DNA from 2 places in the Adlercreutzia sp. ZJ154 genome. Region 1 is predicted to be linked to the other one. Evidence: predicted binding sites of a transcription regulator. Region 1 holds the regulator's gene; the other holds the start of a gene.

What was found. Region 1 encodes HrcA, which represses chaperone genes, less so after heat shock. Its sites were predicted from a motif close to TNTTAGCANNCNNNNNNNNNGNNTGCTAANA; they were not measured.
Region 2: a site for HrcA is predicted at 2,008-2,038, ahead of G7Y37_RS08270 (ATP-dependent Clp protease ATP-binding subunit). Genes of this name have one in related genera too.

What each region holds. Positions count from the first base shown of each region.
Region 1 covers NZ_JAAKEF010000001.1:144,952-148,383, forward strand. Annotated here, with positions in the region: gene dnaJ (molecular chaperone DnaJ) at 1-935, opposite strand, end outside; gene G7Y37_RS00690 (heat-inducible transcriptional repressor HrcA) at 944-1,681, opposite strand; gene hemW (radical SAM family heme chaperone HemW) at 1,756-2,871, opposite strand; gene dusB (tRNA dihydrouridine synthase DusB) at 2,874-3,432, opposite strand, start outside.
Region 2 covers NZ_JAAKEF010000023.1:4,604-8,035, reverse strand. Annotated here, with positions in the region: gene G7Y37_RS08270 (ATP-dependent Clp protease ATP-binding subunit) at 1-1,959, opposite strand, end outside; gene G7Y37_RS08265 (glucosaminidase domain-containing protein) at 2,120-3,432, opposite strand, start outside.

The sequences.
Region 1 (3,432 bases):
CCATTTTGAGTACCGTGCGGGACTTTGATAGATACTTCTTCGTCTTCAAGAATGCCATCTATTAAAACTGTCGATCCTAGCGCTGCTTGCACCATAGAAATATCAATTTGGGCATGCAGATTATCGCCGTCACGCTCGTAGTATTCATGCGGCTGCATGCGAATAGTTACAATCAAATCGCCAGAGGGCGCACCCTGCAATCCCGCTTCGCCGTAATTAGGAACACGGAGTTGCTGACCATCGTGGATTCCTGCAGGTATTTCTACAGAAACGCGTTGTCTATCTGGAATACGACCCTGTCCGCCACATTCTTCACATGCGCCTTCTATGCTCTCGCCTGTGCCATTACACTTCGAACAAGTCTGAGACGATTGCATATCTCCCAAAAATGTTCGTTGTACTGTAACTACGCGTCCGGTGCCTCCGCATTCAGGGCATTGTACGCTTTTGCCATCTGGGCCAAGACCTGTGCTATTGCAATCGGCGCATGGTGCTAATCTATCGTATACGATCTCTTTTTTTACACCTTTAGCTGCTTCTTCCAGAGTAATCTTTAATCCGATGCCCATATCTCGACCATCTTTGCGCACCTGACGCGCAGCGTTTGAGCCAAAGCCGCTAAAGAAAGACGAGAATATATCGCCCATTCCACCGAATCCGCCACCGAAAATATCTTCAAAATCAACGTATCCACTACCTCCCCCGGCAGCCCCGGGAATGGTACCAAAACGATCATATTGCGCTCTTTTAGATGCATCAGAGAGCACATCGTATGCCTCGTTTAATTCTTTGAATTCATCTTCTGCATTTGGAGATTTATTAACATCGGGATGCAATTCGCGAGCGCGTCGCCTGTAAGCCTTCTTTATTTCGGTTTCATTTGCATCACGAGAAACGCCTAAGATTTCATATAGATCTTTCGTAGCAGTTGGCATATTGTGTTTTATCCATTCTCTCCCATTGCGTCTCGTGCTGCTCTTACTGCACGAATAACGCCTGTGTAATCCATACGTGTAGGTCCTATAACGGCTACTATTCCCTGAGCAGATCCTCTACCATATACTCCGGTAATAACCGAAACGCCAGAGAGCCCAGCAGATGCGTTTTCGCTTCCAATGCGCACCATTATATTGCCGCTGCGCTGCCCTTCGTCATTGAATACGCTAAGCAATACCGATTCATCTTCTAATATTTCCATCAGGGGTAATAAGGTAGACGAATCTTGAAACTCCGGTTTTCGCATCAATGCGGAAAGACCCATTCGTGAAATCTGGCGAAGATGAGTTTCTCCTTCATCGGGCGGTAAAACCAAAGATAGACAATCAGTTAGACGAGCAAGTTCGGCAGAAGTACGCTCCATAAGTTCATCCAAAACATCGGCACTTTTGCGCAATTGCTCTACAAGTGAGCGATGTGGATGATCGTCTTTAAGCGCACCCGATGCTATTAGCTCTTCGACGTAAGCGCGATATCCCGCATCAGTGGGAATGCGTCCTGCAGATGTGTGTGGCTGCTGGATGTAACCTTCGTCTTCTAGGGCAGATAAATCGTTTCTGACCGTAGCAGAACTGACACCTAAACCATAATGTTCAACTATGGTTCGCGACCCTACGGGCATAGCATGAGCTATATATTCTTCTATGAGCGCCCGTAAAACCTGCTGTCGCCTATCGGAGAGCATCTTCCTCGCTTCCAAAATTCAAACTATTGTATACAGTGTGTCTTATTTTAGCAGCCGAAGGTCTAGAGTGCTAATTATTGATTAGATAAATCTAAAAGTGCTCCATAAAGATGATTGCCGCACAACCAACCGCGCTTTGTTGGTTGCCATCTATTATCGGCATGTTCCAAAAATCCATCTGCAGCCAAGTCTTGAAAAGCTTGCATAGCTTGCGGAAGAATCAATGCAGCTTCATTCAACTTATCATCTGATACACCTTTAGCCATTCTCATTGCAAGCATAAGATCTTCTGCCACCATTTGAGAGGCATTCAGATCGTCTACTACATGATTATCTTGTACTCGCATGCGCCGACTAGCATTTTGGGTCATAGTGGTGGCGGAAAATCCAATACCTAAATAAGGAATTCCTTGCCAATATGAACAATTATGTCTGCTTTCATATCCGGGTATTGCGTAATTAGCTACTTCGTAATGCAAAAACCCACTTTGACGTAAAATGCGACTGGCTTCTTCCATCATATCGGCTTGTAAGTCTTCATCAGGCTCGGGAAGCATATTGGCGCAAATCATATTATTTAGCGGAGTATGCTCTTCTACGCTAAGTGGGTAGATGCTTATGTGCTTTACTCCAAGTTCTATCGCTTGGCGCGCATCTGATATAAAACTATCAAGGGTTTGCCCGGGAAGTCCGCACATCAAGTCTACGCTTATGTTCTCAAATTTGCGCTGCGCTGTACGTATTGCGTTTGCGGCTTCCTCAGAATTATGCGCGCGTCCAATTAACGACAATAAATTATCATCGAAACTCTGTACACCCAACGAAAGCCTATTTACGCCAAGCGCCCACAGATCATCCACCATTCGTTCATCCAATGATTCTGGATTTGCCTCTACGGTGCACTCTACGCTAGGCGTTAGATGCATGCTAATTCCAAGCGCATACAACAAACTTGTTAAGTTTGCATTTCCTGCATGCGTGGGTGTGCCACCTCCTATGTAAACAGTTTCAATTGAAGACAGTTCACCTGCTTTGGAAAATTCGCGAATCTTTGATATAAGATCTTCAAAGTACTCTGTTATTTCAGGGGAAGAACTATCTTGGGCTTTTGTTGTGAAATCGCAATAGATGCACCTACTTTTACAAAAGGGAATATGGATATAGAGAGCTTTGTAAGGATCGTGTGGCATGCTTATCCCTCTTCCGCAACGATATGTGTCCTATGCAGTAAAGAATCAAACAACTCTTCGAAATCTTCTAACGATTCACACTGATTAATGCGCCCTCTTGCGGCGCTAGCGAAAGGCATTCCGGTTATATACCACATGGCATGTTTGCGCATGCGTACAATATTGCGCCCTTCGCGCTGACTTAAAAGCTGTGCATGTTGGCGCGCCATTGATATACGCTGCTCCATCGTAGGAATACTCGGTTGCGCAGCACCATCTAAAGCTGCTTTAATCTGAGTGAATATCCACGGATTACCCTGCGCGCCGCGCGCCACCATAATCGCGTCGCAGCCTGTCTTATCGATCATGCGTATAGCATCTGAGGCGCATTTGATATCGCCGTTACCTATAACCGGAATAGATACAGAAGACTTAACTCTAGCAATGGTTGACATATCAGAAACACCGCGATACATCTGGGTTGAAAACCTACCATGAACACATACTGCAGCTGCGCCAGCCTCTTCCATATGTTTGGCGAAAGCGGGTGCTGTCTCGCCTGTCTCTTCGCTGTATCCGCGG
Region 2 (3,432 bases), on a different contig from region 1:
GAAATCGACCGTGCGTCCCTGTGCATCGGTTAACCTACCTTCTTCAAGTATCTGCAATAAAATATTGAATACATCCGGATGCGCTTTCTCTATTTCATCGAACAGCACCACAGAATACGGACGCTGACGTACCGCCTTTGTAAGCTGACCACCCTCATCAAAGCCGACATACCCCGGAGGCGAACCAACTAAACGCGAAACTGCATGCTTCTCCATGTATTCCGACATGTCAAACGACAACAGCGCATCTTCGGAATTAAAGAGAAATTCCGCAAGCGATTTTGCAAGTTCTGTTTTGCCAACACCAGAGGGACCTAAGAAGATGAACGAGCCAGCCGGGCGCTTCGGGTCTTTCAATCCAGAACGCGAACGTCTAATAGCCTTCGATAGCGCTGTAACTGCCTCTTCTTGTCCAATTACGCGTTCATGTAAGACGCTTTCCATCCGCAAAAGTTTCTCTGTTTCAGCCTCTGTCAAGCTAGACACCGGAACTCCGGTAGACATCGATATAACATCAGCGACATCTTCCATAGTAACTTGGTTGATACTCTTCGCTGAATCAGCCTCCCACTGTTTCTCGGCTTCTTCGCGCTTGGTTTTAAGCTCGGCTTCTTTATCTCTAAGTGAAGCTGCACGCTCAAAATTCTGTTCACCTATGGCTTTGTCTTTATCTTGGCGAACACGCCTTATCTGGTCATCCAATTCGCGCAATTCTGGCGGCAGCGTCATATTGCGTATACGCATGCGCGCACCAGCTTCATCTAGGACATCTATCGCCTTGTCGGGCAAATACCTATCTTGAATGTAGCGATTGGCAAGCGAAACGCTAGCCTGAAGCGCCTCTTCAGTAAAATGCACCTGATGATGCGCTTCGTATCTATCACGCAAGCCTTCCAAAATACGTACAGCCTGCTCTTCATTTGGCTCTTTTATCGTAAGGGGCTGGAAACGCCGCTCAAATGCAGAGTCCTTCTCTAAATGTTTGCGGTATTCATCTAATGTAGTAGCACCAATTATCTGGATTTCGCCACGCGACAGCGGAGGTTTCAATATTGCAGCTGCATCTATAGAGCCTTCAGCAGATCCAGCACCTATTATCGTGTGTATCTCATCGATGAATAGCAGTACGTCACCTGCATCCATTACCTCTTTGATAACTTTCTTCATACGCTCTTCAAATTCACCGCGATACTTACTACCAGCGACAAGAGCCGATACATCAAGTGTTATCAGACGTTTATTGCGCAACAAATCAGGAACTTGATTCGATGCGATAAGTTGAGCTAGCCCTTCTGCAATAGCAGTTTTACCTACGCCCGGTTCTCCTAAAATAAGCGGATTGTTCTTCTGCCGCCTAGACAAAATCTGCATTACGCGCTCTATTTCTGCAGCGCGACCAATTACAGGGTCAAGCTTACCATCATGCGCTTTTTTAGTAAGGTCGGTTCCAAATTCGTTCAACATGCTATCGTGACTGCCGCCCATAGGATCAAACGAATTACGACCTGCCATTACCGGTGTCTGACCAACTATATCGTTCATTGTTGACCGAATGTCATCACCGCTAATTCCTAAACGCGAAAGCACATCTAGGGCAGTACCCTCTCCTTCTCGAACAATACCTAATAGCAAATGTTCTGTAGATATATAACTTTGCCCCATCTGCATGGCTTCACGCAGCGAATTCTCTAACACTCGTTTTACGCGAGGAGTAAAAGCTAAATGCCCCGACACATCAGTATCTTCATCTATTGAAGAAACCTGACGTATAGCCTGAACTACATCGTCATACGATACATTCATGCGCTCTATAGCCTGTGCCGCCAAACCCTCTTTTTCTTTTATAAGCCCAAGCAGAATATGCTCTGTACCAACATATGGCTGATGCAGAGCCCGCGCTTCATCCTGAGCCAGCACCAGCACCTTTCGAGCTTTATCTGTAAATTTTTCAAATGACATGTTCCCTCATTTCTAACACGCTATCACAATCTTTTTTTTCGAATGCAATTTTAGCAGTCGTTGGGCTAGAGTGCTAGCCAAGCACAACATACCCATATGCTATACAAACAAGAGCGGGACCAAACGGTCCCGCTCCAGATAAAACTATTTCAAACATGCGTTAATCACGCTTACCACCAATCGATATTGGAAGCGCATCGGCTGCATCGCTTGCTTGCTGTGTACGTATAAGCGCTACTGCCTTCTCCCATCGCTCAGAAGTGGACTTCTGCGCAAGCTCCTTATCAACTGGTTTACTTTCTATGATACGCTTCGCAAATGTTGGCATCTTCTCTGACATAGAAGTAATTTTGATAACTTCTCCAGTCTGCGGCGCTTCGATAAAGCACCCTTCAGCCAAATACATACCAACATGTCCAACAGTGTTATCTTCATAGGTGAAGAAAAGCAAATCGCCCATATGCAAATCGTTAAAATCTACATCGTCACCCTGCATACACTGATAATGAGTTGTACGCGGAATTTCAACTCCCATTGCCTGACGGTAAGCATACTGAACCAAGCCAGAGCAATCAAATGAGCCGGGAGTTGTGCCACCCCATACATAATCTTCACCAAGATGCGAAGTTGCCTCAACTACTAAATCAACCAAATCACGTTGCTCCATCTGAAGCTCACCTGTTTCCAAATTTGCTTCAGAAGAATAAAACTGACCGTCGTTATCAACTACTTCATATGTATGAGTAAGAACGTAATCTAGTGGCTCATCGTAACGAGTTAAATCGTATGTAACAATAAGATCTTGCAGTTTGGCGGAATATGCAATATCGGTAGCGTAGCGACCTTGCAGAAAATCGCAGGCATCTACATATGTCTCGGCATTCAATTTCCATGCCCCGCTGTAGAATCCACCCATGCTATTAGTCAAAAGCAATGCATAATCAGTTAGCGAATCGCGCATAGTGGGATAACTGCGAAAATCAGAATCGGTTATATACATCATGCCGCTATCATCATATTCGACAGTGCGCATGTTAACGCTGCTGCCATTATAGGCACCCTTTATACCAAACAAATTATTATTAGGAGCAGTAGCCAAAGCCGAATTGCCAGAAGCTGACTCAAGAATAGCCTGAGCAATCATCACAGACGCATATAAGCCGCTTTCATCTGCAATTTGTCTTGCTTGTTCGCCTATAACTGCAACAAATTTCTCGGTGGTCATGTTTACGCCAATGTTGTGAGGCGTATAAGTAGCATCACCGTTGTAGCTCCATTGAGGATAAGCTGGTGCATCACTTTCAGCATCTGAGGCTAAACCGCCAAAAACAGGATGCGGCACTACTAACTCAGGTACGCTGGGAGTTTCTTCTTTTTCAGATGCATCATTGCTACTGCTTTCATTATCTGAAGCAGTATCACTTGAAGAAGATTCGCTCTTGCTAGAATCGTCATTTGTAGATTCGGCATCCC